Regions from separate parts of the Komagataeibacter sucrofermentans DSM 15973 genome, predicted to be linked through region 3. Evidence: riboswitches for the same ligand, from Rfam matches in the RefSeq annotation. Region 3 holds a riboswitch; each other region holds the start of a gene.
What was found. A riboswitch is a leader RNA that binds a small molecule or an ion and turns the genes downstream of it on or off. The one in region 3 is predicted to bind cobalamin.
Positions count from the first base shown of each region.

Region 1: another riboswitch for cobalamin. It lies ahead of R5N89_RS07005 (DUF2147 domain-containing protein); the one in region 3 lies ahead of R5N89_RS12960 (DUF1636 domain-containing protein).
Region 2: another riboswitch for cobalamin. It lies ahead of R5N89_RS06990 (hypothetical protein); the one in region 3 lies ahead of R5N89_RS12960 (DUF1636 domain-containing protein).

Region 1 covers NZ_CP137157.1:1,429,264-1,434,405, reverse strand. Annotated here, with positions in the region: gene R5N89_RS07015 (5-methyltetrahydropteroyltriglutamate--homocysteine methyltransferase) at 1-899, shown strand, start outside; gene R5N89_RS07010 (aromatic ring-hydroxylating dioxygenase subunit alpha) at 915-2,012, shown strand; gene R5N89_RS07005 (DUF2147 domain-containing protein) at 2,091-2,564, opposite strand; cobalamin riboswitch at 2,867-3,102, opposite strand; gene metE (5-methyltetrahydropteroyltriglutamate--homocysteine S-methyltransferase) at 3,256-5,142, opposite strand, start outside.
Region 2 covers NZ_CP137157.1:1,416,200-1,428,507, reverse strand. Annotated here, with positions in the region: gene R5N89_RS06995 (metalloregulator ArsR/SmtB family transcription factor) at 45-968, shown strand; gene R5N89_RS06990 (hypothetical protein) at 1,033-1,527, opposite strand; cobalamin riboswitch at 1,896-2,141, opposite strand; cobalamin riboswitch at 2,261-2,504, shown strand; gene R5N89_RS06985 (hypothetical protein) at 2,639-2,959, shown strand; gene R5N89_RS06980 (histidine-type phosphatase) at 3,490-4,755, opposite strand; gene R5N89_RS06975 (hypothetical protein) at 4,884-5,072, shown strand; gene R5N89_RS06970 (nitronate monooxygenase family protein) at 5,069-6,139, shown strand; gene R5N89_RS06965 (cytochrome ubiquinol oxidase subunit I) at 6,769-8,202, shown strand; gene cydB (cytochrome d ubiquinol oxidase subunit II) at 8,206-9,225, shown strand; gene R5N89_RS06955 (DUF2474 domain-containing protein) at 9,212-9,361, shown strand; gene R5N89_RS06950 (nitrate reductase associated protein) at 9,417-9,929, shown strand; gene R5N89_RS06945 (FdhF/YdeP family oxidoreductase) at 9,948-12,251, shown strand; gene moaA (GTP 3',8-cyclase MoaA) at 12,266-12,308, shown strand, end outside.
Region 3 covers NZ_CP137157.1:2,738,712-2,751,019, reverse strand. Annotated here, with positions in the region: gene R5N89_RS12995 (cobalt-precorrin-6A reductase) at 1-127, shown strand, start outside; gene cobJ (precorrin-3B C(17)-methyltransferase) at 244-1,005, opposite strand; gene R5N89_RS12985 (precorrin-2 C(20)-methyltransferase) at 1,002-1,727, opposite strand; gene R5N89_RS12980 (precorrin-8X methylmutase) at 1,724-2,365, opposite strand; gene cobG (precorrin-3B synthase) at 2,362-3,591, opposite strand; gene cobN (cobaltochelatase subunit CobN) at 3,588-6,953, opposite strand; gene cobW (cobalamin biosynthesis protein CobW) at 6,981-8,033, opposite strand; gene R5N89_RS12960 (DUF1636 domain-containing protein) at 8,039-8,434, opposite strand; cobalamin riboswitch at 8,581-8,810, opposite strand; gene R5N89_RS12955 (histidine phosphatase family protein) at 8,855-9,460, opposite strand; gene R5N89_RS12950 (CbtB domain-containing protein) at 9,553-9,774, shown strand; gene R5N89_RS12945 (MDR family oxidoreductase) at 9,955-10,944, opposite strand; gene R5N89_RS12940 (NADPH-dependent oxidoreductase) at 11,261-12,109, shown strand; gene R5N89_RS12935 (branched-chain amino acid aminotransferase) at 12,251-12,308, shown strand, end outside.

The DNA.
Region 1 (5,142 bases), 1.3 Mb from region 3:
TCCAGCGAGACGCTGGCATATCGCATGTCACTTCCAATTCCTGTCCAGACGGGCATGACCGCGTGCTGCAGACTGCACGAATGGTCGGACTGGATGACACCGGATCTGATCGTAGGAAAACTGCTCCGGAACTGACGGATCAAACGGTATTCAAGCTATGCTGCAATCCTGCCCTGGATGCATTTGTGAGCGCATGGCGAGGGGGCATAACAACCGTGCCGATAATGCTGGGGCCGGTCAGTTTTCTTGCCTCCTGCAGCCAAAGTGACGGTACGGACCCGGTGCGGTCGTTATTGAAGTTGCTTCCGGTGTACAAGGCAGTCCTGAATGCGCTTGCCATGGCCGGCTGTTTCCGGGTTCAGATTCACGAACCGGTTATGACGGCCGGCCCCATGACAGAAGAACGCATCACGGCGATGGATTTCGCCTGGCGCGCCATGACTGAGGAGATGTCCGGACAGGCGGTGGAACTTGTTCTCGTGGGAGGTGGCGGCGGGTTCTGGCGCAACCTGCCGCACGTGATGTCGCTGCCAATGGGCGGACTGCATGTCGATATGGTGCGGGGTGGCGCTGAACTGCCCTATGTTCTTTCCCACCTTAACCCGCGATGCGGTCTCCTGCTGGGATTTGTGGATGGCCTGAACCGGTTTCCAACAGACATATGCAGTGCCGTGCGATGGATAGGGGATATCAGGGCGAAGTATCCACGACGCCTGCTGATCGTAACGCCGTCAACGGCCATGAATATCAGGAAAAGCGACGGTAGGGCCCCATTCCCGGGTCCGTGCAATATACTGTCTGATCTGATGAGAATTCATGATGGGTGCACCGAGGGACGTCCATTCACGACTTCTGCGAAAACGACATCCGTTTTGTCCCGTGTGCGGACAACAGCGTGAGACATTGAAAATATCATGACAGGAAATACATCGGAAACAGCCATCCCGGATGGGGTGGCCTCGCCACAGCAGGATATCCGTCGTATCCGCAGCAATCCGGATTTCTGGTATCCGGTTGCATGGTCGCGCGAACTGCGTCGGGGCAGGGCGATCGGCGTACGGTACGCGGGGCAGCCCATTGTGGTGGTCAGGCCCGAGGCCGGGGCCATCTTTGCGCTGGATGATGTCTGCCCCCACCGGCAGTTACCGCTCAGCAAGGGAGAAGTGTGCGGGGATTTTGTCCGCTGTGCATATCATGGGCTGAAATACAGTCGGCGTGGCCAGTGTTTTTCCCCCGGCATGAAGCTGGAAAACGAACCACCACGGTTGCGGACATGGGCCTGCAGGGAAAAAGATGGCCTCATCTTTGTGTTCATGGGGGATCTGGAAAAATCCGACAGCGTGGCGCTACCGGACTTTCCGCGTGTCCGTGACCCACATTACCGCACCCGCCGGTTTGGGAAAGTCGTGCAGTGTCACTACAGCTTCATGCATGAAAACCTGATGGACATGAACCACCAGATCCTGCACAGCCGACTGGTCGGAAGCATGAAACCACGGTTTCTTGGCATGGAGCGGGGAGAGGACTTCGTGGAGGCCCGCTATACCTTTGCCCGCACGTCTGGCAGGCAGCCGCTGAGCGAGGCCCTGATTTACGGGCAGCGCCGCAAGGATGGCCGGGATTTCGCCTATCGGGATATCATGACCATCCGTACGCAGTATCCCTATCAGACATTGCGGATCGAGACGCAGGGGATAGATGAACCGGTCATGGAACTGTGGATCGCGTATGTGCCACAGGATCGGGAAGAACTGACCAACCGGGTATTTGGCCTGCTTTCCATACGCAGGTTGAAAATCCCGTTTTTACTGGATCTGGCATGGCCGTTGCTAATCGCCTTTACCGAGCGCGTCTTTGCCGAAGATCGGGAAATCGTCGAACTTGAACAGCAGGCGTGGCGGCAACAGGGGGGTGACCGGAATCAGGAAGTATTTCCGGTCATCGTGGCGCTACGCCAGCTCCTGATCGACAATGGCGTTCCGCCAGGCATGAAACAGGACAGGGCACGGTAACAGACAGGCTTTGATCGATGCCCGCGGTCTTTTGATATGACTGGCGGGCATCGTTCTGGCACGGACCGACAGGACGGGTCAGGGCGTCATCCTGCAGTTCGGCCCGATGTGACCACCATATGGGAGCCATGTCTGCGTCTGACCGAACAGGGGAATGCCAAGATACCCCCGCAATTTGAGCTGTCCTGCCTGATTGACCCATATACGCGCCTGATAGACATGGTTGGTATTGGGGTCGAGGATCGAGCCATTCCACCGGTCTGCCTGCTCCGGATCCCTGGCAAAGTCCCGCAGCATCGGCAGCCCGCATTCTGGTCGCCCTGTCCTGTCGCGCGGAACGCTGTCACTATAATCCAGTCCTACCAGCGTGCCACACAGATGAGTGCCGCATGGCGCGATTTCAAAAACACCCTTGTGATTTTTCGTGACCCATTGCCCCAGCACGGCAGGGGGAAGGGTTGACGCTGGCGGGACCTGTGCATGAACGGCCACGCCTGCGATCAGGGCGCTCAGAAGCAGCGAGACGCCGGTTGCTTTTTGCGCAGTATGCATGATGTCTCTTTCGTGGTTCCGTGCTTGCCGCAAGTTGTAAAATTTGACGGATATAACGGAGAATTTTTATGCCGGGGCGCAGGGCGCCTATCCCGGCATTGTGGCCATGGCCCTGTAATGAATGGGAACATCGGCCTGGCGTGCTCAGGCCGTGCAGGCCCGATGGCGAAAACACGCCGGTCCTGATGGCTGGCTCATGGAATTGCGGGTATGGGCTTGTGGCCATCAGGCCGGGTCACAAAGCGACTGCGTTTCCCATACAGCATGGGAAATCTCCTGCCTTCGGTGCATCCCGCCCGACGACGTGGTTCACAGACGAAGGCAGGTCTCCTGGCTCGCGAGTCATGGCCTGCCGGTTCCCGCCTTCCCATTTCCTGCCGGAAACAGTGGCTCACCCGCAGGTGAACGAACCGGTGGCATACCGCATACAGTTGCGGGAGCAGCCGCTGACTGGCCCCCGGAACATGATGATCCGGCCGGGGCGTTACAGCGTTCCCTTTTAACCCGCTCGCGCGGGGCCATCGCCAATCAAGGGTCGTGCTGATTATGCGCGAAGCGAAGGCAACGCCCAATTCCCCTAAACGCGATGCCGGTGTGCACGCAGCGAAGGGCTGGCCGTGGGCAGGCAGGCCGGTTGCCCCCACCCGGCAGGGGCGGAGGCGTGTCATATGAAGGGAAGGGAGGGCGGAGGTCAGTCGCGCATGGTCCGCGCGGCAGCTACCATGTTCTCGATCGCGGGCCTGACTTCTTCCCATTTGCGGGTCTTGAGTCCGCAATCCGGGTTGACCCACAACTGATCGGCGCTCAGGCGTTCGGTCGCAAGTTTCAGGAGTTCAACCATCTCCTGCACGGTGGGGATGCGGGGGGAGTGGATGTCATACACGCCCGGCCCGATTTCCGCCGGGTAATGGTAATCGGCAAAGACTTCGAGCAGTTCCATCCTGGAGCGCGCCGTCTCGATGGAAATGACATCTGCATCCATCGCCGCAATGGCGGCAATGATGTCGTTGAACTCCGAGTAGCACATGTGGGTATGGATCTGGGTTGCATCTGCCACGCCCCATGCCGCGATGCGGAAGCTTTCCACAGCCCAGTCAAGGTAATGCTGCCAATCCCGATGGCGCAGCGGCAGGCCTTCGCGCAGGGCTGCCTCATCAATCTGGATGATCGCCGCCCCGGCTTTTTCCAGATCGACAACCTCATCGCGAATGGCAAAGGCGATCTGGCGGCAGGTGACGTTGCGGGGCTGGTCATCCCGCACGAAAGACCAGTTCAGGATCGTGACCGGCCCGGTCAGCATGCCCTTCATGGGGCGGCTGGTCAGTGACTGCGCATACCGCCACCATTCGACTGTCATGGGTTTGGGGCGCGATACATCACCATAAATGATGGGTGGGCGGACATAACGGGAGCCATAGGACTGAACCCATGCATGCCTGGTGAATGCAAAGCCTGCCAACTGTTCGCCAAAATACTGGACCATGTCATTGCGCTCGAACTCGCCATGGACCAGCACATCAAGCGCGACCTCCTCCTGCCATTTCACAACCCGGGCGGTCTGTTCGCGCAGGAAGGTATTATAGGCCTCGGTCGAAAGCGCGCCCCGGGCATGCGCTGCGCGCGCCTTGCGGATTTCCGGGGTCTGGGGAAAGGAACCGATCGTGGTGGTGGGGTAGGCGGGAAGGCGCAGTCTGGCCTGCTGGCGCGGGCGGCGCTGGCTGAAAGGCGATGCCCGACGGGCGAGCGTTGCGTCCGCCTTTGCCGCGCGTGCCTGAACGGCCGGGTTATTGATCCGTGGCGATGTGCGACGGGAAGCCACGGCAGCGCTGGAGGCATCGAGCACCTGCCGCACGCTGTCGCGCCCGTTATTCAGCGCCCTGGCGAGGACGGCCAGTTCAGCAACCTTCTGCACCGCGAACGCCAGCCACGAACGGATGTCGGCATCAAGTTCGGTTTCGCGCTCAAGGTCGATCGGCGTATGCAGCAGGGAGCACGACGGCGCAAGAATGACCTTGCGACCGGCTGCAACGATGGGTTCCACCCGGTCAAGGATGGCGTTCAGGTCCGCTTTCCACACATTGCGTCCATCCAGCACACCCAGTGACAGCACAAGGTCCGGCCGTGCTCCGGCCACAACATCCGCAAGCTGCTCGGGCGCGCGGACCAGGTCAACATGAAGGCCGTGGACAGGCAGGCCCAGCGCAGTTGCCAGATTATCGCCCAGCGCACCGAAATAGGTCGTCAGCATGAAGCGGATGGCAGGAACATCACGGATCAGTTCGGCATAGGCGCGGGCATAGGCGTCATCGGCCCCGTCGGGCAGGTCCAGCACCAGGCATGGCTCGTCGATCTGCACCCATGTGGCGCCCGCCGCCGCAAGCGTATTGAGTACTTCCACATAAACCGGCAACAGGCGTGGCAGCAGGGTCAGGACATTGAACGCCCCGCCACGGGCCTTGCCCAGCAACAGGTAGCTGACAGGCCCGAGCAGGACCGGGCGGGTGTCGATGCCAAGCTTCCGGGCTTCGAGGTATTCGTCCACGATCTTGCCTGAGGCGAGGCGGAATGTCTGGTCGGG
Region 2 (12,308 bases), 1.3 Mb from region 3:
AATTATTATTGTCTATATGCGAATTTCGTTATATAGATATTTTCATGCAAACGCCGGTCATTATCTTTCAGGCCCTGGCCGACCAGACGCGCCTGCGTATCCTTGCGCTATTGCGGAATATGGAATTGTCCGTGGGGGAGATTGCCCAGGTGCTGGGGCAGAGCCAGCCGCGGGTTTCCCGGCATATCAAAACGTTGGTGCAGGCAGGACTCATAGCCCGGCGCAAGGAAGGAAACTGGGTGTTTCTGACCCTTGACCATAAAACCGAAATGGCGCCCGTTTACGATGCCGTGGCCAGTTGGCCGTCGGGCAGCGATCCTGAAATCATGGCTGACTCCGAACGGCTCAGGGCGGTGCGTTCAGTCCGGGCGGCAGCCGCTGAGGAATATTTCGAAACCCATGCCGTCGAATGGGATGCCATCCGTTCATTGCATGTGTCGGAGCAGGACGTGGAAAGCGCAATACGCCGCATAGTCGGCAAGGGCGTAATCCATCATCTGGTCGATATCGGTACCGGCACAGGTCGCATGATCGAACTGCTGGCGCCCCAGGCGCAACTGATCACCGGGTTTGACAGAAGTCCTGCCATGCTGCGCGTGGCCCGGACCAATCTGGCAGCCGCCGGGCTGGAACGGGCGGCATTGCGACAGGGGGATATCTATTCCCTGCCACAGGCGAGCGGAAGTGTTGATCTGGCGGTGATGCACCAGGTTCTTCATTACGTGCAGCATCCAGCCGCCGCAATTGCCGAGGCCGCAAGGATTCTGTCTCCCGATGGCCGATTACTGGTCGTGGATTTCGCGCAACATGGCCGCACCGAACTGCGGGACCTGAACGCACATCTTCATCTGGGTTTCAATGATAGCCAGATGCGGAACTGGTTTGCCGAAGCAGGCCTGACGTGTACGGAAACGACCTATCTCGAAGGGGAACTGACAGTTGGGCTCTGGAGTGGTGGCCGTTTCTGATGTGACCCTTACGAAGCACATTTAATGACCCGGGCATGCGTAAAATACTGCCCGGGGGCAGGCCTTATGCGGTTGAACCCGGCAAACCATAGAGGTGCATGGCGGCATCACGCGCGCCGATAGTCCATTGCGCGGAAATATAGGCTTGCAGCAAAGTCATTGGCGCTTCTGGCTCGTGGAAGTCTGATATTGCGCAAGCTGCATCGACATGGGCCAGAGCCTCCAGCAGCAGGGGCGAGAAGAGTTCCTCCAGATAGTCGCCCCGATCCCGTAAAACGATCGGCAGTCCGCTGACTGGCGGGGCTATATGCAGGAATGTGGAAAACCCATCTGCACGGATCGCTTCTTCAGGGTTGGGAACGCAAACGGGCGTGCCAGCGACCGCTTTCAGCACGTCCTCGCGACGGGGTGCGCATTCCATAAGGCGGGACATGGAAATTGATCGGCGGCGCCGACGCTGCTGTATCAGAATGAATTCGGGCGATGGAACGGGAGACGTCATCTTTTTGACCATTGCAAACGGACATGGACTTAATTGGGAGGCAATGCATTCACGCATTGCGTCATAACCGGATTACCGCGTTCAGCTGGAAGCCAATGGACTGGTACGTGTGCGCAACTGCAAGCCATGGGATTGTTCGGGACAGATGGGCGCAAGTGTGTGTATCGCGCCGACGGGATCTGTTTCGTACATGGTTGCCATCAACTTTTCCGCTTTGGCTTTGACGAAAAAGCGATAATCGGCAGTAGAGCACACTGACTACCTGCTGCATTATGACGGCATTATAGAAGTTTTTTTGTTATATATCCGGCATGCATCCGAAAACGGAAAAATGTTTCGGATATGATGCCGCAATTGCGGTGGCACCAATCTGCGGATGGACAGGTCACTGACGTTCTCCTGCTACCGGTCGGTCCCGCCCGGTTGGCCTGATTTGCGACGATGGCAGGTTTCCTGGCTTGCGGGTCATGGCAGCATGGTCCTGTCTTCCCGCCTGCTTTCTTGCACGCAGTGACTCACCTGATTCTCATCAGATGACCGGATCCAGCTACATACCGCCTACAGTTGCGGGCGCAGCCACCGACTGGCTCCCGGATCATCACAGACCCCGCCAGAGCATACGGCGTTCCCTATTAATCCGCTTGCACGGCACCATCGACTTGATAGTCGGATGGACTATGCGACAGGTTACAGGACTTATGCAATACAGATTTTTGAGCGATCCGAAAGGCATGGTGGCCATCACCCTGGCGGGAAGCTGCCAGACTTGCACTACAGTCAGCCATACGTCAGACTGCGCTACCTCAAAGGCCCCGTGCGAACGGGTTAATAGGGAACGCCGTGCGTTCCGGCAGGGCTGATCGGAGCCCGGGAACAAGTCGTCGACTGCCCCCGCAACTGTGAGCGGAGAGAGAGCGGATCGTGCGTCCTGATTGAAACAGGACCGGTCACTGGCCTGGGGAACAGGCTGGGAAGATGGAACCGCTGTCATTGACCCGCAAGTCAGGAGACCTGCCTTTGTGATCCAGCCAGTTCTGTCGGGCGGGGTGCCCGGTAGACGGAGTATCGATCATGTCATCTGTTTCACACGCTGCCCTGATCTCTTCGCGTTTCGCAACCTGACTCCCGTTTTTCTGTCAGCCTATAAAAATTCACAAGGTGACGACACATGCTGCGGATGAAATTCCGCAAAATGCGTTTAGCGGGAGACTGGACAATGAGATCATATACTATCGGCGATCAGCACATGGCGGGCAGTCGGTCCTATTTCGGATCGGAAACCCTGACCCCTTTCCAAAAGCAGGCAATCCTGTCTTTGCCGGAGGATGGCGGCTACGGAACCTTGCTGAATGAAGGAAGTGTGCGCGCATCCCTCGTATTGATGGGGTTTGTTGCAGGTGGCTGTTCCGCGCGCTGGGGTATGGAGCGCGCCCGCCTGACAGCCAGTGGCCAGAAATTGCGCCGAAAACTGGCCGGGAAATGTTTATAGCGCCCAAAAATATACTTTTTGAGGATGATTTCTATAAAAATCATCCTATGGGAATATAAAATATGTATTCACCATTTGGTCCATAAACCTGCAGAGATAAGAATTATGGCTATAAGTCGAACAATATTTGGAACAGTAATAAACTGGGAGTACAATTTTTTCCTCTCCTGACTTATGCGCGCATCTTTATCAATTCCAGAAATCTTTTGCTTTAACCGGCCATATCTCCAGACAATCTACGACCGACTTTTCAGGAGCTTGGTAAGGTTTCCACCTGCTCGTGTTCGCCGATATATACCCAAAAATATGCACTACGCTATACAAGAAAGCAATGTCAAATTCTTTATGTGCAGGCAATGGTTTACGGCTTGACCTCAGGAATGTCCGCCTTACGGGGCGTCACGTCGGCGGCATTTATCGAGAAGAAAGGGGAGGGGATCGCATGGCAGTGTGTGAAGGACACGCTTGCCGTCTGCTTATCCCTTCAGGTCCTGCTCACTCCCCGTCGGCATTGAAAAATCAGCTTCATTTCAGTTGCCGGTTTTAAAGCGGTCGTTAAAAATCCGTGTGAAATTGTCCATCGTGCAACGATCATCCTGTTCATGATGACACGCCTGCAGCGTCAGTATGTCGGGCTTTATCGCCACGAACTGTTCCATGCGCAGTGCATCCAATGCCTGATGAAATATGACGACCCTTACCTGACGCTGCCCGTTCGGCATGCGCCACGTCTCGAACCCCAGCGTGGTGTCGGGACCGGTTGGGTCTGGCATATCCGCAAACGACCAGTTCAGGCCAAAAATCGCTGCCAGCATGTCCAGTGTGCTGTCATGCCCGGCAAACAGGATAACTGGCGTGGTGGCAGCGATCATGTCGCCATTGGGTTCGCGCACGGCCTTGCCTGTCACCAGATCCATGATCATGCCAGCCAGAATATGACCCCGTGGGAACGCCACGGCAGGCAGGCGACGGAGAAGCTGGCTGGCATAGGTATGGGCGGGCTGCAAGGTATCAATGGCATGGCGCATGGCGGGATGTCCCCAGCCGATATGCGCGCACGGCATGCCCTGCGCATATTCCAGCAGCATGTTTTCTGCCACCTCGGCAGATTGTGACAGGCCGCCAGACAGGTGCGGCGCATTGTTGGACCATACAGCCCGGTCCGGCGCGGTATAGCAGGGCAGGCCGGAGGTGCATCCGGCAGGCTGGATTATGGCCTGAGCCATTTCCTGCGCCAGACGTACGCTGGGGGGGCGTGTGTTCCTGTCCCGCGCCAGTGCGGTTGACAGGTCGGTCATGATAGCTTGCCGCAAGGTGGAACTGGCCTGTCCGGGCAGGTCGTTGAAAACCGGGTCATGCACGCCAGGCGGCAGGCTACCGGGCGTGACGGGGCAACCCGGTATCATGGCATGACCCATGATGTCACCGGTCTGCAGCGTGCGCCGGTCGGCCGCATCAGACCAGACCGCCAGTTCCCCGGCCCTGCATCCCTGCGCGGGCAGCACGCCCGCCTCCCGATAATACTGCCCCAACGCCATCCCCATCAGCGACAGGTCACGCTGGCCGTGTTCGGTCAGTTCACCTGGTGCCACCGGCCATGCCTGCCATTGCCGGTGCGTTCGGGCATCCAGTTCCGCAATGGGGTGGGTGGGGCTGCGTATGCCGTGCCGGGCGATCAGCACCACGCGCTCCAGCACGGGACTGGAAGCCTGTGGTGGCAATGATGCCGCCTGCGCGACTGTAGTGTGCAACATGATGTACGATATGGCGACAAGGCAGCGAAACAGATGGCGCATCTGGGCATATAATCCAGGATAGAGGAGGCCTGTGCCTTTATGACACAGGCAGGCTGGCTCCCAAAAAGGACATTATACGCTTTGATCAGGCAAATGGGTTTGTTTCTGACATTGGGGGCATGCAGAGTATGGCCGTCGTGCAAGATGCGGCCTCTTTTTTCGTGCCATCGCGGCATGGCTTGCCGGACCAGAACTTCATGGCGCATGAAGCCGGGCTGGGAAAAAGGCGTGATGATATGGTTTTGAATACCGGAATCAACGCTATGGACTACAATCAGGACAGGAAGATAACCGGCTCGCGCGATGGGAAACGATGATGAACTGGCCTGAACAGCTAGGCCTTACAATTCCATTGGTGCAGGCGCCGATGGCAGGCGTGTCCACTCCGGCCCTTGCCGCTGCGGTGTCTCAGGCCGGGGCGCTTGGTTCAGTCGGAGTAGGGGCTGCCAGCGCCACCGCCGCGCGTGAGATGATCTGCCAGATACGACAGCAGACGACCGCTCCCTTCAACGTTAACCTGTTCGCGCACAAGACGCCGGAAATCGACCCTGTCCGCAACAAAGCATGGCTGGATTGGCTGAAACCGCTGTTTACCGAGTTCAGTGCGGTTCCGCCAGCCGAACTGCATCCCATTTACCGAAGCTTCAATGATGATCCGGACATGCTCGATATGCTTTTGCATATGAAGCCGCCGGTCGTCAGTTTCCATTTCGGGCTTCCTTCGCCTGAGACGGTTTCGGCCCTGAAGGCAACAGGCGCTGTTTTGCTGGCAACAGTAACCAGCCTGGACGAAGCCCGCGCCGCCGAGACCGCAGGAATGGATGCGATTGTAGCGCAGGGGATCGAGGCGGGCGGCCATCGTGGCATTTTCGATCCCGCGGGTCACGACGATGCTCTGGGAACATTTGCCCTGACCCGCCTCCTTGTGCGCCAATGCCGCATTCCGGTGATTGCCGCGGGCGGGATCATGGATGGAGCAGGCATGGCGGCTGCCCTTGGCCTGGGGGCCGTCGCGGCACAGATGGGCACGGCTTTCATTCTCTGCCCGGAGACAGGCGCGGATGAAGATTACCGAACGGCTTTGGCAGGGCCTGCCGCGTTTCATACACGCATGACCGACCTCATTTCAGGACGGCCGGCGCGCTGTCTTCAAAACCGGTTTACGAGCCTGAATGACAGTGTCGGTATTCCACCGGCTCCCGATTATCCCATTACTTATGATGCGGGGAAAACACTCAACAAAGCTGCCAGAAACTGTGGTGAAAGTGGTTTTGGTGCTTATTGGGCCGGTCAGGGCGCCCCTATGGCGCGGGCCATGCCAGTAGATCAGCTTATGGGCAAACTGAAGGAAGAACTGCAAGAGGCACGCTGTCTTCTGGCATAATGGCTTCTCGCGGCTCAGCATCGGCAGCCTGCTCATTCCAATCCTCCATAGAGAACTGGCATGACATCAGGATCATGCCGTAAAGTGGTCTGACCCTGATCGATCGACGGAACACCGAACGCGGACGTGGCGAAAAAAGTCGCGTGCGGGCACTCACTCTTCCGGAAGTTCGGATCGGAACAAAACCGCCAGATGATGTCTTGATGCTATCAAACAGGCTTTCGTATTCAATTTCATCTGCTCAGGGATGCAGACATAACAGGTCTTTGGATCAGGCCTGCCTAACCCACATTATATCCAGAATGAATAATCAGGTCGCGGGAGGAGACTGCCTCCTGCCTGAAAACAGGGGATATCCGCCAAATATCGCGTGATCGGTTATCAATATTTCTGATTGTCTATATTTTGATATAACCATACATCTCCTATAAATGATGCGATCATAAGCACTGCTTATGATCTTATGTATAATGCCTCTTGGACGTCATATGCCTGATTGATCTACTACCATTTCCACGACACCGCAGCACAATACCAGCCTTTCAGGCCGGTACAATGCCTGCGGGACCACTATGCCGAGAAGTTATTTCTATTTTCTATTTCTCTCGCATAAGTTTTGGAAAGTATCGATGCAGTACGCACATGACCCCGCACTCCTTCTGGCGCGCTTTCAGTTCGCCTTTACCGTAGGCGTTCATATCATCTTTCCGGCCTTCTCCATCGGGCTGGCGGCCTATCTGGCCGTGCTGGAAGGGCTGTGGCTCAAGACCGGACGGCCCGTATTCCTTGACCTTTACCGATACTGGATCAAGGTGTTCTCCATCGTCTTTGGCATGGGCGTCGTGTCGGGACTGGTCATGTCGTATGAATTTGGCACCAACTGGTCGATCTTTTCCAAAAAGGCCGGGCCGATTACCGGCGTGCTGCTGTCCTATGAAGTCATGACCGCCTTTTTCCTTGAGGCAGGCTTCCTCGGCGTCATGCTGTTCGGCATGAACAAGGTGGGGCGCAAACTGCATTTTGCCGCCACATGCTGCGTATCGGTCGGCACCCTGATTTCCATGACATGGATCCTGTCCTCCAATTCATGGATGCAGACGCCGCGCGGCTACACCATAGACCCGGTCACCGGGCGCTTCATGCCAGCTGACTGGCTGGCCATCATCTTCAACCCGTCCTTTCCGTTCCGCCTGGTGCATATGGGTCTGGCGGCTTTCCTGTCGGTTGCCTTCATCGTGGGGGCCACGGGGGCGTGGCATATGCTGAAGGCCCGCAAGGCCGGGAAGTTTTCCAGCGAGCCGGTACGGGTCATGTTCTCCATGGCCATGTGGATGGCGGCGATCGTGGCCCCGCTGCAGATCCTTGCAGGCGACGCGCATGGGCTTAACACGCTCAAATACCAGCCCGCCAAGATCGCCGCGATGGAAGGGGACTGGGTCTCGGAAGATCATGCGCCCGAACTGCTGTTCGGCATTCCCAACATGAAGACCGAACACACGGATTATGCCGTGAAACTGCCGCTGGCCGGGTCGCTGATCCTGACACACAGCCTGAACGGCAAGGTACCGGGCATGAAGGACTTTCCGCGTGACCAGCGGCCGCCTTCGCCAGTCATCTTCTTCTCCTTCCGCATCATGGTCGCACTTGGCATGCTGATGATGCTGGTGGGACTGTGGTCTTTGTGGCTGCGGCGCAACAGCACCCTGTTCACCAACCCGGTCTTCCACCGTGTCGCACTCTGCATGGCGCCTGCGGGCTTCCTGGCCCTGCTGTGCGGCTGGATCACGACGGAAGTCGGCCGCCAGCCATGGACCGTCTATGGCCTGCTGCGCACGTCTGACAGCGTATCGCCGGTTGCCCTGTCCTCCATGGCGTTTTCAATGACGGCGTTCGTGGTGGTCTATGTGCTCGTGTTTGGCTCCGGCCTGGGCATTCTGGTCCGTATGCTGGGCCGTGCGCCGCAGGAAGGTGAGCACGATACCCCGCCCTCCCTCGCGACCGAGATTCTGGCAGCCCGCATGCATCCGGGCGTGATTGATCCCTCTACTGGCAAAGGAGCCTGAGGCATGATGGACTTCGCATACTGGCTCCCCATAATCTGGGCCGTGATTCTGGTGGCCGCCATTTCGATCTATGTGGTGCTTGATGGCTTTGACCTTGGCATCGGGATGCTGTTCGCGCTTGAACGCCACCCGGACCGCCGGGATGTGATGGTCAACACCATCGCCCCCGTATGGGATGGCAACGAGACGTGGATGGTGCTGGGCGGGGCCGTGCTGTACGGCGTCTTTCCCGGTGCCTACGCCACCCTGCTGCCAGCCTTCTACCTGCCGATCGTGCTGATGCTGCTGGCACTGATCTTTCGCGGCGTGGCGTTTGAATTCCGTGTCATGACACGCGGCACGGGCAGGGAAGGGATGTGGAATGCCGGTTTCATGGCTGGCTCTGCCATCGCCGCCTTCTGTCAGGGCACGATCCTCGGTGGCGTGGTGCAGGGCATCAAGGTTGTGGATGGCGCCTTTGCCGGTGGCCCGCTCGACTGGCTCACGCCGTTCAGCATCCTGTGTGGCCTGTCGGTCATGTGCGGTTATGCCCTGCTAGGGGCGACGTGGCTGATCTGGCGCACCACCGGCGTGCTGGAGGCATCATGCCGCCGCTGGGCCGCCCGGCTGGCCGTGGGCCTGTTCATCGGCATCGTGGCGGTCAGCCTGTGGACGCCGCTGCTGCACGCACCCTACCTGCGCCGCTGGACCGACTGGCCCAACATCGCATTCGTCGCCCCCGTGCCGGTTCTGGTTGTCGTGCTGGGCAGGCTGTTTGTCATGGGGCTGCGCCGGGGGCACTCGAAGGGGCCATTCCTGTGCGCGCTGGGCTGGTTCTTCCTGTGCCTGTCCGGTCTGGGCATTACGGTGTGGCCCTATGCCGTGCCGCCGGGCCTGACGCTGTGGGATGTATCATCCCCACCATCGAGCCAGTTCTTCCAGTTGATTGGCACCGCCATCCTGCTGCCGATCATCCTGACCTACACGATCTATTCCTACCACGTCTTTCGCGGAAAGGTGACGGAAACCGATGGGTACCACTGAGATCGTCCGGGGCAATGGCGATGACGCACCCTCGCGCACCGGCGTGCGGATTGCATGGTTCGTTGCGATCTGGTCGCTGAGCACCAGCGTGTTTTTCGGGGCGGCGTCGCTGCTGCACCTGATTGTTCCCAAATAAACCGGGCGGCATGGCTGCCCGACATTTCCCTCCCTCCAATACGGGATCTGGTCCAATGCTTTTTGACTTTGAACGTGACTTCGCGGGCTCCCTGCGGTGCATTCCCATGATCGCGCGGCAGAAGCTCGACATCGTCGGCATCAAACTGAGCCTGCGCCAGTGGAGCCGGTTTACGCGCGAGGAAAGGGGCAAGCTTACCGACCTGCCGTGCGAAACCGTGCCCGAACAGGCCACCTACCGCGAACTGGTCGCCCACCTGATCGCAACCCGCAGCGACGAGCCGCTGCGCCCGCTCGCTGTGCGCGGACTGGAAGACTGGCGCGAAGAAGGCCGGATGCCCGAGGCAGTCAAAATACAGGCACAGGCTGATGGCATAGCGCCGCCTACGGCCACGCAATGGGCTGCCCTGCTGCCGCTCCAGCGATTTGCTTTGGTTAAGCTGGCCCGCTCGAAGCATGAAAACGAAAATTTCGTGCCAGCGATGCTGGAGTTTGGCCTGCTGCATGATGTGGGTTCTGCCCCCGGTGCCGCAGCCATATCGCACGCCCACGCCCGCCAGCCCAACTGAAGGAAGAGGGTCAAGATCATGAGCAACGAAAAAACACCCGAATACAAACCCTATCATCATCCGGCAGGCGGGTGGGGTGCGGCCGGGGCGACCGCAAAAGTGCTGATGGAACAGAGCGTGCTGGTCAAGGGATCACGCGGGCTGCTGGCCATGAACCAGCCCGGCGGTTTCAAATGCCCCAGTTGCGCATTCCCTGACCCCGATCATCGCAAGACGCTTGAGTTCTGTGAAAACGGGGCCAAGGCACTGGCGCATGAAGCGACAAAGGGGCGTGTGACACGCGAGTTCTTTGAAAAATACACCGTCACCGAACTGATGCAGAAAAGCGATTACTGGCTGGAAATGCAGGGCCGCCTGACCGAGCCGATGCGTTACGATGCCCAAAGTGATCGCTACGTGCCAGTGGCGTGGGATGACGCATTTGCCCTGATCGGCAAGCACCTGCGCGCCCTCGACAGCCCGCATCAGGCCGAGTTCTATACATCGGGCCGCACGGCGAACGAGACCGCGTTCCTCTATTCAATCTTCGTACGCGAATTCGGCACCAACAATTTCCCCGACTGCTCGAACATGTGCCACGAGCCGACCAGCCGTGGCCTGGCACCTGCCATCGGCATTGGCAAGGGCACGATCGTCATGGGCGATTTCGAGCATGCCGAGGCGATCTTTGTCATAGGGCAGAATACGGGCACCAATTCGCCGCGCATGATGACCAACCTGGTTGAAGCCCGCAAACGCGGCGTGCCGATCGTGCTGATCAACCCGATGCCGGAGCGTGCGCTGATCCGCTTTACCGAGCCGCAGGATGTGCTGCAGATGGGCACGTTCGGCTCGACCCCGATTTCCAGCGAATTTGTGCATGTGCGCATCGGTGGTGACCTGGCCATATTCAAAGGCATGATGAAGGCGCTGTTTGAGGCCGAAGCACGTGGCGAAAAGGTGCTGGACCTTGACTTCATCCATGAACACACCGCCGGGCTGGACGCCCTGCGTGATGATGCCATGGGCTGTAGCTGGGACGAGATTACCCGCATCTCGGGCATAACCGAGGCACAGATCCGCAAAATTGCGGATATCTACATGAAGTCCAATGCCACGATCATCTGTTACGGCATGGGGCTGACGCAGCATCAGGAAGGATCCCGCCTGATCCAGCAGGTCGCCAACCTGCTTCTGCTGCGCGGCAATTTTGGCAAGCCGGGCGCCGGTATCGCGCCGATCCGTGGGCATTCCAACGTGCAGGGCGACCGCACGGTGGGCATTGATGAAAAACCGACCGAGGCCTATCTGGACCGCGTGCGCGATGTGTTCGGGTTTGAACCGCCACGCGAACACGGCCACCACGTTCTGGAAGCGGTCGAGGCCATGGAAGCGGGCACCGCAAAGGTGTTCTTCGGCATGGGGGGCAATTTCATCCGCGCCGTGCCCGATACGGAGCGCTCCTACGCCGCCATGCGCAACCTCAACCTCACGGTTGGCGTGGCCACGAAACTGAACCGGGGGCATCTGGTGCATGGCAGGGACGCGCTGATCCTGCCGGTTGTCGCCCGCTCGGAAATCATCCGCACGCAGGCTGGCGAGCAGTTCGTGACCATTGAGGATGCGATGTCAAACGTGACGGCATCGCGCGGCGTGTTCGAACCCGTAACCGAACACGTATTGCCGGAAACAGAAATCGTCTGCCGCATGGCCATGGCAACACTGCCCAACTCCCGCACGCCCTGGGCGGAGTACATGGTCGATTATACCCTGATCCGGGACAGGATTGCCGCGGTCTATCCTGAAATCTATGCTGATTTTTCCGAGAAGATCAAAGATCCGCATGGTTTTCACCTCGATATCCCGCCCCGTCGCCGGGTATGGAAGACGCCCAATGGCAAGGCGAATTTCCTTGTGCTGCCGGGGCTGGAAGTCAACGTGCCGGTGAAGGATGCGGCCATGCTGCGCCTGGCCACCATCCGTTCGCATGACCAGTACAATACGACCATCTACAGCAACAGCGACCGCTATCGTGGGGTGTACAATACCCGCCTTGTCGTGTTCATGAACAAGGACGATATGGCCGAACGTGGCCTGTCGAATGGGGACGTGATCGGGCTGGAAACCTATAGCGATGACGGGATCAGGCGCTATGTCGATGGGCTGAACGTGCTCGACTACCCCATGCCGCGTGGCGCCATTGCCGGATACTACCCCGAGTTGAACCCGCTGCTGCCGCTCGACTATTTTGACGAGATCAGCGGAACGCCCGCAGCCAAATCCATCCCGGTAAAAGTGGTGGAAAGTGTTGCATCCGCCCCGCCAATCCGGATTGCAGGCTGACAGGGCAGGCGGCCATGGATGACGCTCAGAACAGCCGCGCGGTCCGTTCCGCGCCGC
Region 3 (12,308 bases):
CAAGCTCGCGGCGGCCCGCAGGCTGGGCATTGACGTGATTATGGTCGATCGCCCCCCCGTGGCCCCGGCCGAGACGGTGGCGGATGCCACTGCTGCCATGATGTGGCTGGAAGGCCTGTCGGAATGATGTGGAAAACCTGCTCACGAAAAACCCTGGAATCATAAGAAGTTTTTGGTGAAGCTTTTTTCAAAAAGCTTCGAAAAGACGCCGCCTTTTTGAAAAAAGGCGGCACCCAAAAACTTTTATTCTGTTTTTTCTACCCGCCGCGCGGTGTAGAGCCATTTTTCCCCGTCTGCGCGCGCAATGGTGTGGGTGAGCGGGCAGCCAATCAGCACCAGCGTGCTCATATCCACCTGTTCGGGGTTGGCATGGGCAATATCGGTCAGGATCACGCGCTCATCCGGGCGGCCAATGGCGCGGGCAAAAGCGACCGGCACGGTGCCGGGCAGGATGGTGCGCAGCAGGGCAAACGCCTCGCCCAACTGGTGCGGGCGGGCTTTCGAGCGCGGATTGTACAGCGCCATCACCAGCCCTGCCTCCGCCGCCGCCGCCAGCCTTTTATGCACCACTTCCTGCGGCTTGAGGTTGTCAGACAGTGAAATGACGCAGAAATCCCCGCCCAGCGGCGCGCCCAGCCGGGCGGCGGCGGCCAGCACGGCAGACACGCCGGGAATGACCGTAACCTCCACCCCCCGCCATGCAATGGGGCCGTGGTCAATCGCCTCGAACACGGCACTCGCCATGCCAAACACGCCCGCATCCCCACCCGACACGACCGCGACCGTGCGCCCTGCCAGTGCCAGTTCAATGGCATGCCGGGCGCGTTCAAGCTCCACGCGGTTGTCACTGGCATGGCGCACCACGTCGGGGCCTGCCTGCACGCGGGCCACATAGGGGGCATAGCCAATCAGGTCGGTAGCCTGCGCGAGTGCGGCATCGGCCTGGGGCGTGCGCTGGTCCGCGGCACCCGGGCCAAGGCCCACGACGAATATGCGGCCGCTCATCGCGCATCCTCCCGCCCCGGCACGAGGATGATGGAGAAATAGGGGGCAGGCCCCGTCATCTCGGTCAGTTTCAGGCAGCGCTGGGTGGGCTGGCTGGCGCGTTCCACATAGATCGCGCGTTCCTCGCGCCCCGTGCGGCGCAGGGCGGCGCGTACTTTTTCAAGGTTGCGGCCCAGCTTCATGATGACGGCGGCATCGGCCTTTTCCAGCCACGCCACCAGCGCTTCCTCATCCAGCGTGCCGGGGATGACGCACAGCACGTCATCACCATGCACCATCGGGCGCTGCGCGGCTGACCAGCAGCCGCTCATGGCGGTGATGCCGGGCACCACCGTGCTCTCGAAGCGCTCATGCAGCCGGTCGAACACATACATCGCCGAGCCGAACAGGAACGGGTCGCCCTCGCACAAAAGCGCCACGTCGTGCCCGGCCTCAAGGTGCGTTGCGACCCGGGCTGCGCATTCATCATAGAACTGGCCCATGCGCATGAGGTACGCCGGGTCGCTGACCGCAATCTCGGTGGTGAAGGGGTAGGCGAAGCGCAGCGTGGTGGCGTCGGGGCCAATCATGTCGCCTGCAATCTGGCGGGCATGCCCGGGGCGGTCGTGGCGGCAGAACCAGCCCACCACCGGGCTTTCGCGCAGCAGGCGCGCGGCCTTGAGGGTCATGAGTTCGGGGTTACCCGGTCCCATGCCAAGGATGGACAGGCGGCCGGCACTCATTCCGTGTCACTCGCCAGCGCGTTGACGGTGGCCGCCGCCATGGCGCTGCCGCCCAGCCTGCCACGCACGATGATGAAGGGCAGGTCACCGAATTCGGCCAGCGCTTCCTTCGATTCGGCGGCACCCACAAAGCCTACCGGCATGCCAATTACGGCGGCCGGGCGGGGCGCGCCTGCGCGGATCATCTCCAGCAGGTGGAACAGGGCGGTCGGCGCATTGCCAATGGCCACCACGGCGCCGGCGAGGTCATGGCCCCACAGATCCATCGCGGCGGCCGAGCGGGTATTGCCGATCTGCTTCGCAATTTCTGGCGTGCGCGGGTCGCGCAGGGTGCAGATGACCGGGTTATCGGCTGGCAGGCGCGCGCGCGTGACGCCATGGGCGACCATGTTGGCATCGCACAATATGGGCTTGCCCGCCCGCAGCGCCGCCTGCGCGCTGGCCACGAAATCGGGCGACATGCGCACGGCTTGCGCCACATCCACCATGCCGCAGGCGTGGATGATGCGCACCACCACGCGGGCCTCGGCCTTGGTCAGGCCGCTCAGATCGGCTTCTTCACGGATGATGGCAAAGGAACGGGCATAGATCGCCGCCCCGTCGTGAATGTAGTCGTACGGTTCCGTTTGCGCGGTCATGCCGGTTGGGTTCTCCCGTTCCGTGGCGTGGTCAGGTTGCGGGGCCAGTCCCGCACGATGTGCTGTATCTGTGCCAGCGAAAGCCCGTTGTCTACAGGCGTATCAGCCGCCCGGCCATGCGGGCACAGGCCATAGCCATCCACTTGTGCCACCAGCGTGATGTCGGCTGGCCCCGGATGGGCGCAGCCCTTGGGGCAGCCTGACACATGCAGCGTGGCCCCGGCTGGCAGGTCCGGGGCCAGCATGGTGGCATCGGCAATCACGTCCCGCGCAGCACAGCCACAGCCGCGCGCGCCGATGCACGCGCTGATGCGCAGGCGCGGGTCATCTGCCTGCGTGATCAGGCCAGGCAGGGGCGGAGCCGTGGCGCAGTCTTCAATAACAAGGGCGCGCATGGGGGCCACGCGCATCTGGCCATTGCCAGACTGTTCGGCCCATTGCGCTACGTCCGCAAGCAGATCGGCGCCAATGGGGCCGGGCGGCAGGACCAGCCCCATCGCGCCACCGGGCAGCGGCCCGGCCAGACAGGCGGGCGCGTGGGCGGGCGTGGTTGCGGCGCGTGTGGCGGCCAGTCGCCCGATCCGGGCAAAGGCCTGCGCGCCAAGGGCCGGATTGCGCAGCGGGCGGGGCTGGCCGCCCATATCGGCCAGCGCACGGGCAAGGGCCAGCACGGCGGGCGGCACATCCTGCGCGGCACAGGGCAGGGCGCGCGTGCCGCAGAGGACCAGCCAGCCATCCCTGCCTGCCCGGACCATAATATCGGCCCGCAGGCTGCCTGCGGGCACATACCCCCTGCACTCCACCGCGATTGCGAACTTGGCGGGCAGGCCGCGCAGGGTTTCGGCCCCGGCGAGTGCGGCATCAAGTGCCTCGATGATGGCGGGGGCATCGGGTGCCGCCTGCGGGTCGATGCCTGCAAGGGGCGAAATCAGCAGCGCGCGTCGCGCCTCGGTTGCGGCATCGGCGCTGGCAAGGCCCGCTTCAGCCATGTCGCGGGCAAAGGCGCGCGCACTGTCCGGTGTCAGGCCGCGCAGTTGCAGGTTGCCCCGGCTGGTCAGTTCAATCAGCCCGTTGCCATGCGTGCGTGCGGCACGGGCCACGATGCGGGCCTGCGGGGCGGACAGGCGGCCAAGCGGCGGGCGCACGCGCACCAGCCAGCCATCGGCGGCCTCCATGGGGGTGTGCAGGCCGGGGCACCAGCCGCGCACGGACGGTGCCGTGGTCATGGCGCGGGGTCCAGCAACATGCCAGCGCTGTTGCGCCGTGGCCGCCACAGGTCGCGGCGCAGGGCATCGGCCATGAGGCGGCGGATGGTGGCGTGGGCATCGGGGTTGGCTTCAAGCAAGAAGGCGTCCATCTCCGGGTCATCGAGCAGGCGGCTGAAGGCGAGATCAAACTGTCGGTCAAAGCGCGCGGGCACGGTGGCGGCAAAGCCGTGCAGCGCCTCTACGCCGCGTGCGATCTCGGCTGCCCCCCGGTAGCCGTGGCGGCGCATGCCCGCAAGCCAGACCGGGTTTGCCAGCCGCCCGCGCACCACGCGGGCTACTTCGTGCACCGTGCCGCGCAGGCGGGGGGCCTCGGGGCGGGAGGTATCGCCATGCACGAGGCGGGGCGTATTGCCCAGCAGGTGGGCAGCGGCGGCCATGCCGCCTTCATGCGTGGCCATGTCCACGCTTTCCAGAATATCGGTTTCGGCATGGTCCTGCACATGCAGCAGCACGCCCGCCTGCGCCATGCGCCCGGCCAGAATGTCTGGCGCCTGCTGGCCCTCGCGCCCGCCGCCATAGGTCCAGGCCGAGCCATTCAGCCATGCCTGCCCCAGCCCGTCACGTTCATGCCACTGGCCGCTGGCCAGCACGTCTTCCACCCCCGTGCCGTAGCTGCCGGGGGCTGTGCCAAACATGCGGGCGGTGGCGGTATGCCGTGCCGCCCCTTCAAGCCCTGCGGTGCTGGCGGCCAGCGGGTTGAGGTCGGGGGCTTCGAACGTGCGGGCGGCAATGGCCTGCACCGCCTGCTCGAACAGCGCGATCTGGCCGGGAAAGGCATCGCGGAACAGGCCGGACAGGCGCAGCGTCACATCCACGCGCGGGCGGTCGAGCGCTGCCATGGGAATGACCTCGATGCCGCTTACGCGCCCCGATGCGCCATCCCATACCGGCCTTACGCCCATCAGCAGCAGGGCCAGCGCCAGGTCCTCGCCGCCCGTGCGCAGGCTGGCCGAGCCCCACAGGTCGATCACCAGCGCGCGCAGCGGCTCGCCCTGGTCCTGCAGGTGTTCCTCCAGCAACAGGGCTGCCGTGCGCTCGGCCAGCACCAGCGCCGAGCGGGTGGGAATGGCGCGGGGGTCCATGGCGTACAGGTTGCGCCCCGTGGGCAGCACGTCGGCGCGGCCACGGGTGGGCGCACCTGCCGGGCCTGCGGGCACGAACCGCCCATCAAGGGCTGCGAGCAGGGCGGCTGCCTCCGCCGCGCCGCAGGCGTGCAGGCGGGTGGGCAGGTCGGCGGGCGCGCTGTCGCCACAGGCGCGGGCGATGGCATGGGCCAGTTCCACTGTCCGGGTGGGGGGGCGGCCAAAGACATGCAGCCCGTCGCGGATCTGGAGGTCTTTTACATCGCACAGATAGGCGTCAAGCTGGGCGAGGGCTTCATCCTCGTTATCGGCGCGGGCAATGCCGCCTTCATCAAGCAGGCCCAGATCATCCGCGCGTTGCAGGATCTCGCCACGCAGGATGGCGCCCCGCCTGCGGTCGAGCCCGTCGGCTGCGGCATATTCATCAATCAGGCGTTCGAGTTCGCCCGTATCGGCCCCTGCGCTGCTTACTGCCGCGATGGGCGGTGTCATGTGGCCAATGGTCACGGCGCCCAGCCTGCGCCGCGCGGCGGCTGCCTCGCCGGGGTTGTTGACGATGAAGGGATAGATCACCGGCATGCCCCCTACCAGCACCGAGGGCCAGCACGTGGCCGAAGGGGCTGCCGCCTTGCCCGGCAGCCATTCCAGCGTGCCATGCGTGCCCAGATGCACCATGGCGTCCAGCCCGCAGCCGTGGCGCAGCCACAGGTAGAAGGCCACATAGGCATGGCGCGGTGGGGTGTCGGGGTCATGGTAGCCGCCGTGGCGGTCGGTTGTGGTGCCCCGGTCGGGTTGCAGCGCCATCAGGATGTGGCCTGCGTGCAGGTGGCGCAGGGTGAAACGGCCATCGCGCACGCAGGGGTCATCCTCTGGCGCGCCCCAGCAGGCGGCAAGCTGGTCGCGCAATGCCTGCGGCAGGGCCTCAAGCCACGCACGATAGGTCGCAACCGATACAAACGCGGTGGCAGGCGCGCGGGCCAGCGTATGTGCCAGTTGGTCCGCCGTGGGTATGTCACCCGTGTCATAGCCCGCCGCGTGGAGCAGGGTCAGGATGTGTTCAAGGCTTGCAAAACTGTCCAGCCCCACGGCATGGGCGGCCTGCCCGGTGGGCGCACCCTGCGCGCCGGGATAGTCGGACAGGATGATGCCCACCCGCCGCTGGGCAGGTAGCTCATGCCCCAGCCGCGCCCAGCCCAGCGCGCGGGCGGCGGTGAGCGCAATGCCCTGCGTGTAGGGCACGTGGCGGGCAGGCAGGCCGGGGGTGGTGTCCTCCTTGAAGGAGATGGGGAAGGCGGGAATGCGACCATCGAGTTCAGGCAGCACCACCTGCATGGCAAGGTCGGCCTGCGACAGGCCGCGCACACTGTCGCGCCACAGGCCGTGGGCAATGCCGGGCTGCTGCACCTGCAGCACCGGCACGCCCGGCATATCCAGCGGTGAGGGGCTGTCCGCCGCCCCGCGCGCGGAAAAGAAGGTGGCGTTCATGATGACATCGGGCGGCATATCCGCCAGCCGTGCCGCGACAAAGGCCGCCGATTCCGGGTTCTTGAGGGAGGAGACATAAACAAGCTCCGCCCCCATGCCGCGTTGCTCCAGTTCAGCGGCAAGTGCCGTGATGGGGGCTATATCGGCAGCCAGCAGATGGGCGCGGTAGAACACCACCATGGCGCGAAAGGGTAGGGCAGGATTGGCCGCATGCAGCACGCCTGCCGGTGGCAGGGGTTCGGGGCCTGCGCCATCATCCGGCCCGCGCCCTGCAATATGGGCCATGAGCCGCAGGGCGGTGGCGGTGTTGGTGGCCCCACCCGTGCGCAGCAGGGTGTCGAGCCGGGTGCGGATGGCCTCTGTCACGGTGGAGCGTTCGGCCAGGCGCGGGTCGTCGCGCCCGTCGCCTGCCAGCAGCACCAGCGGGATGTCCGCCTGCTGGCACGCGCGGCTGAGTTCCTCCACGCCGTAGCGCCAGTATTCCAGCCCGCCAAGCAGCCGCACCACCACGCAGCGCGACTCCATGATGGTGTCGGCCACATACAGGTCGATCGACATGGGGTGGCGCAGGCGGGACAGCGTTGCGGTGCGCAGGCTGGCATCGGGCGCGGCCCCTGCCGCATGGGCGGCGTTGAGGCATAGCAGGTCACTGTCCGAAAAGGACAGGAACACGATATCAGCCGGGGCGTGGCCGAGGTCTTCGGCCTGATCGGCCTCATCGAGCGTGCGGACCTCGCGTGCCAGCAGGTGCATGATTCGGCCCCCCGTCTGCCGTTTGCCTTACGCCAGTGCCAGGGCCGCTGCAATGGCGGCCTGGTCCAGCCCCTTCTGGCCGATCACCACAAGGGTGCCGGTTCGCGGGCCATCCTTGGGCACGGGCTGGTCGAACTGGTGGCGAAAGCGGCTGCCAACCCCCTGCACGGCCAGCCGCATGGCCTTGCCGCGCACGGTGGCGTAGCCCTTCATGCGCAGGATGTCGTGCTGTTCGGCCAGTTTTTGCAGGCGGGTGATGAAGCCCTCCACGCTGTCCTGCTCGGGGATGGGCAGCACGAAGCTCTCGAAATCATCATGCTCGTGCTCGCCGCCCTCGGCATCATGGTGGGAGGGGCGGGCGGCAAGGTCATCTTCCGCCGCCGCATCGAGGCCGAGCAGCACGGCGGGGTCAACCTGCCCGTCGGTGGCGCGCACCACCTTCACCGCGCGCGGGATCTCGGCGCGGATCGCGGCCTCGACCGCATCGGCCTGCGCGGGCGTCATGAGGTCGGTCTTGTTGAGCATGATCAGGTCCGCGCACAGGAGCTGGTCCTCGTACACCTCGGCCAGGGGGTTGTCGTGGTCGAGCGAGGGGTCGGCGGCCTGCTGGCGGGCGACTTCCTCGGGGTCATCGGCAAAGCGGCCGGCTTCCACGGCGGGGCCATCGACCACGGTCACCACGCCGTCAACGGTCATGCGCGTGCGGATGGTGGGCCAGCCGAACGCCTTGAGCAGCGGCTTGGGCAGGGCGAGGCCGGAGGTCTCGATCACGATATGGTCGGGCGGGGTCGCGCGGTCGAGCAGGGCTTCCATGGTGGGCAGGAAGTCGTCCGCCACGGTGCAGCACAGGCAGCCATTGGTCAGTTCGACAATATCCTCGTCGGTGCAGCCTTCCACGCCGCAGGCGCGCAGCGTGTCGCCATCGATGCCCAGCGTGCCGAATTCATTGACCACGATGGCAATGCGCTTGCCTTTCGCATTGGCCAGCACGTGGCGCAGCAGCGTGGTCTTGCCTGCGCCCAGAAAGCCGGTGATGACGGTAACGGGCACTTTGGCGCGGGCCGTGGCGGACGTGTTCATGGCGGTCAGACTCCGGAAAAGAGGGATGCGGGAAAGCGGCCGCGCACCATGTCCGACAGGCTTGCGGGCCTGCGCGAAGGCATGACGGTGCCTTTGGCCGAGGCGGCGTACGCTTTGGTGTAGGTCAGCAGGTCATCGGCCTTTTCCGGGCCGAGATTGGCCAGTAGCCAGCCCCATTTGCCCGGTGTCGCGATAACGGCGGTGCAGCCGTCGTTGCACGCGGCAAGGCAGGCGACTTCATGCACCACAATGTCGGGATCGCCTTTGGCCAGTGCCTGCATGGCATCGTGCAACTGCCTGCCCTGCGGGTTGTCCGATGCGGGCAGGCCGCGGCGGCAGGTTACGCACACATGCAGGTGCACGGGCGGTGGTGCCGTGTCTGGCTGGGGGGAAGTGGTCATCTGGTCCGTGCCCTTTCGCGGCGCTGCCGGGCGGGCAGCACAAAAAGCGGGGTGCGCGGTCATGCCCCGCCCGGCAGCAGATTGCCAGGTGGTGGCCAGTCGCGTGCCGGGCACCCCGCCAGCCATGCGATCGAAACGGTCATCTGTCCCGCGCGGGCGGGGATGGCAGGTCTCCTGGCTTGTGGCGAAGGGCGTGGCGGGCCACACCCTCAATATCCGGCGGCCTTCCCGGTCCCTCAGGGACCAGTGGCGGGACCGGTGCACGCACCGGGCCGGATTCGACCACTTACAGTTGCGGGGGCAGCGACGGCATTGCCGAGTGGCGCACCGTCTTCCCTATTCTCCCTGTGGGGGAACCATCAGGGGCGGATTTAGCCGATTGCGGTCCGCGCTGTCAAAGCCGCATGCCAGCCCGTGCCCTCAGGGCCGGGGCGCGCCGCTGGTGGCCAGACGCCATGTGGCGTGGCGGGTCAGCACCGTGCGGGTGAGGGGGGCGATATCGAGCCGCGCCATCATGGCGCCGTCACCGCCGAGGGCCGCGATGGCAAGCGCGCGGATGACCGTGGCATCGGCCAGCACCAGCATGCGCGCTGGCATTGCGGGGAGTGCGGCCAGCCATGTGCCAGCGCGGCGCAGCAGCGAGTCGCGGCTTTCACCCCCCGGTGGCGCGAAACCGGCATCTCCCACCCAGCGGGTGAGGTCGGCAGGGGGGAGAACCTTGAGCGAAAGCCCGTGCCACGCCCCCATATCGGCCGCCTGCAGGGCGGGCACGGCCTCGCAGGCATCGGTTCCGATGGTCTTGTTCAGGGGCGGTGGCACAAAAAGGCGATCGGCCGACGGCAGGCGGGCCATGAAGCCTGCGGGCAGGATGGGGGCAGCATCGCGTGCCGGAATGACGCCCCGGCGCAACTCATCAGGCGCAGGCAGGGCGATGCAGGTCAGGGTCTGGTTCATGCTGCCCTGCGTGGCCCGAAAGGGTGGGGCGAGCAATGGATGATTGACCTTGCCGGTTGATTTTGAAAGCATGGCGGCTGATCCGGTTACACGGCAAGGGCATTGCAAGCCGCCCTGTCATGCCATACTGCTCCGGATCGAGCATGATCCATGGAGTTTTCAGCATGAGCCAAGACACATCCGTCCTGTCCGCCAATATTGTCGCCCCGCCGGTTGCCATTCCCGTGCGCGACCTGCTGCCGTGGGGCGTGTTCGGGCTGGTTCTGGCCTCGCTGCTGATCTACTTCGTTGGCGCGGAGCAGGGCGCGACCTCGCTCGTTTCTGGCCATTACGTGCATGAATTCGTGCATGACGGCCGTCATCTGCTCGGCTTCCCCTGCCACTAAGGGGCGCGGGGCGCATCCGCCCCGCATGGCCTGATGTGAAGAACGGCATGCGCCCATTGCGCCTGCCGTTTTTTATTGCCTGAACGACTTTTGAAAGCAGCAGTTCTTGGCGAAGATTTTTTCAAGAAGCTTCGATAGAACGCCGCCTTTTTGAAAAAAGGCGGCACCCAGAAACTTTTATCATTTTGAATTGGTGAGGTGGATAACGGTCCGCCCTCTTATATGCCCCGCAAGCAGGCGCGGGGCCAGGCCGGGCACTTCGGCCAGGGTTGCGTCATGCAGCATGCTGTCCAGCCGTGTGGGGTCGATGTCACGCGCAAGCCGCGCCCAGGCCGTCATGCGGCGCGGTCGGGGGCACATGACGCTGTCGATTCCCTGCAGGCGCACATTGCGTAAAATGAAGGGGGCCACAGTCAGCGGCAGGGCCATGCCCCCGGCCAGCCCGCAGGCCGCCACCGTGCCGCCCTGCGTGATGGAGGCGCACATCGTGGCCAGCGCCTCGCCCCCCACCACGTCGATCCCGCCTGCCCAGCGTGCTTTTTCCAACGGCTTGCCGGTAGGGGCGAGGGCTTCGCGTGGCAGCACTTCGGCAGCACCCAGGCTGGTCAGATAGGCCTGAAGCTGCGCCCGCCCCGTTACCGCCACCACCTGATAGCCCAACTGCGCCAGCAGCATCACGGCCATGCCGCCCACGCCGCCGCCCGCCCCGCTGACGATGATGGGGCCGGAGGCAGGCGTCAGCCCGCCATCCTCCAGCGCCATGACGCACAGCATGGCGGTAAAGCCCGCCGTGCCAATGCCCATCACCTGCCGCCCCGACAGGCCCGCGGGGTGTGGCAGCAGCCACCGCCCCGGCAGGCGGGCCATGCCAGCCATGCCGCCCCAGTGCTTTTCCCCCAGTCCCCAGCCGGTGGCCAGAACCTGATCGCCGGGGCGGAAGACCGGGTCATCGGAGTGGAGAACACGGCCAGCAAGGTCAATGCCTGGAATCATGGGAAAATGCCGCACAACCGGCGCCCCGCGCGTCATGGCCAGCGCATCCTTGTAGTTGAGGCTGGACTGCGCGACTTCGACCGTCACATCGCCCTGTGGCAGGCTTGCGGGGTCGACCTGTTCCAGCCGGGTGGTGGTCGCGCCATCGGCGTGGCGGATCATGAGGGCCTCGAACATGCGAACGGGTTTCCTTGCTGGTAATGAAAACAGGGGGGTGCTGTATCCTTCATGACCCGTCTGGGTGTCTGTTCCTATTTACAGCCATGTGATTTCGCATGAACGTGATGGATAATGTGCAATAAATAGCTGATCTGGAAACGAATTTCCAAAAAATCGGACCATCTGCAAAAGGGGTTCGGGGGCACTGCTGCCATGGGTCGGCCGGTTGCATGAAAATGCGCAGGGCAGGTGTGATATCGCCCCGCTACCTGTCCCTGTTGCGCTGTGGTGTGCTGCTTTTTCAGCCAGCATTGCACAGGCAGGAGGCATGCGTATGTCCGACACCACCGTTTCTTCCTTTTCCGCCCAGTCCTCCATGAACGCGCTGTGGCAGGCCCGTTATGGCACGAAGCCGCCTGAAAAACCGCTGCCCGAAAGCCCGGTGGCGCGCAGCCTCATGGCGCATCGTTCCGTGCGGCATTTCAGCCCCGCCCCCCTGCCCGAAGGCGTGGTGGAGGCGGCGATTGCCGCAGCCCAGTCGGCCTCGAGTTCATGCAACCTGCAGGCATGGAGCGTGATTGCCGTGCGCGACCCCGCGCGGCGCGCCCGGCTGGCCAAAATAGCGGGCGATCAGGCGTTCATCGCGCAGGCGCCGCTGTTCCTGGCGTGGGTGGTGGACCTGTCGCGGCTGGAGCATGTGGGCCACGCGCAGGGTCACGCGCTGCCGGGGCTGGACTGCCTCGATACATTCCTGAGCGGCGTGGTGGATACGGCGCTGGCGGGGCAGAATGCAGCGGCGACGTTTGAATCCTACGGCTTGGGAATCGTGTACGTGGGCGCGGTGCGCAACCAGCCCGAGGCCATTGCCGCCGAACTTGGCCTGCCGCCCAGGACATTTGCGCTGTTTGGCATGAGCGTGGGCTACCCTGACCGCGCGCAGCCTACCGCCATCAAGCCGCGCCTGCCACAGGCCATGGTGCTGCATGAGGAACGCTACAGCCCCGCCGCCACGGATGAAGCCGGCATCAGGGCCTATGATGCCAGCCTTGAGGCCAGCCGTGCGGGTGCGCGGAACTGGAGCAGAAGCGTGGTGGCGCGACTGGGTGAGATCGGCGCGCTTCATGGCCGCGAGCGCCTGCCTGCCGCCCTGCGCGCCTTGGGTTTTGTGCTGGGCAAGGCGTAAAAGCAGGGGGCATGCGCACGGGGCGGGGTTGACCGGCGCAATGTTCTGGTGAACTTCTGATGTGGTTGCCCGCAGCTTGAGGCGGGCAGGGGCGCGCTCCGTATGGCGCGCCAGCGCCATGATGAAAGAGAAATAACGGCTATGGACAGCGCCACTTCCCTTCCCTTCACGCTTTCACCCACCGCGACCCCGGTCTCAC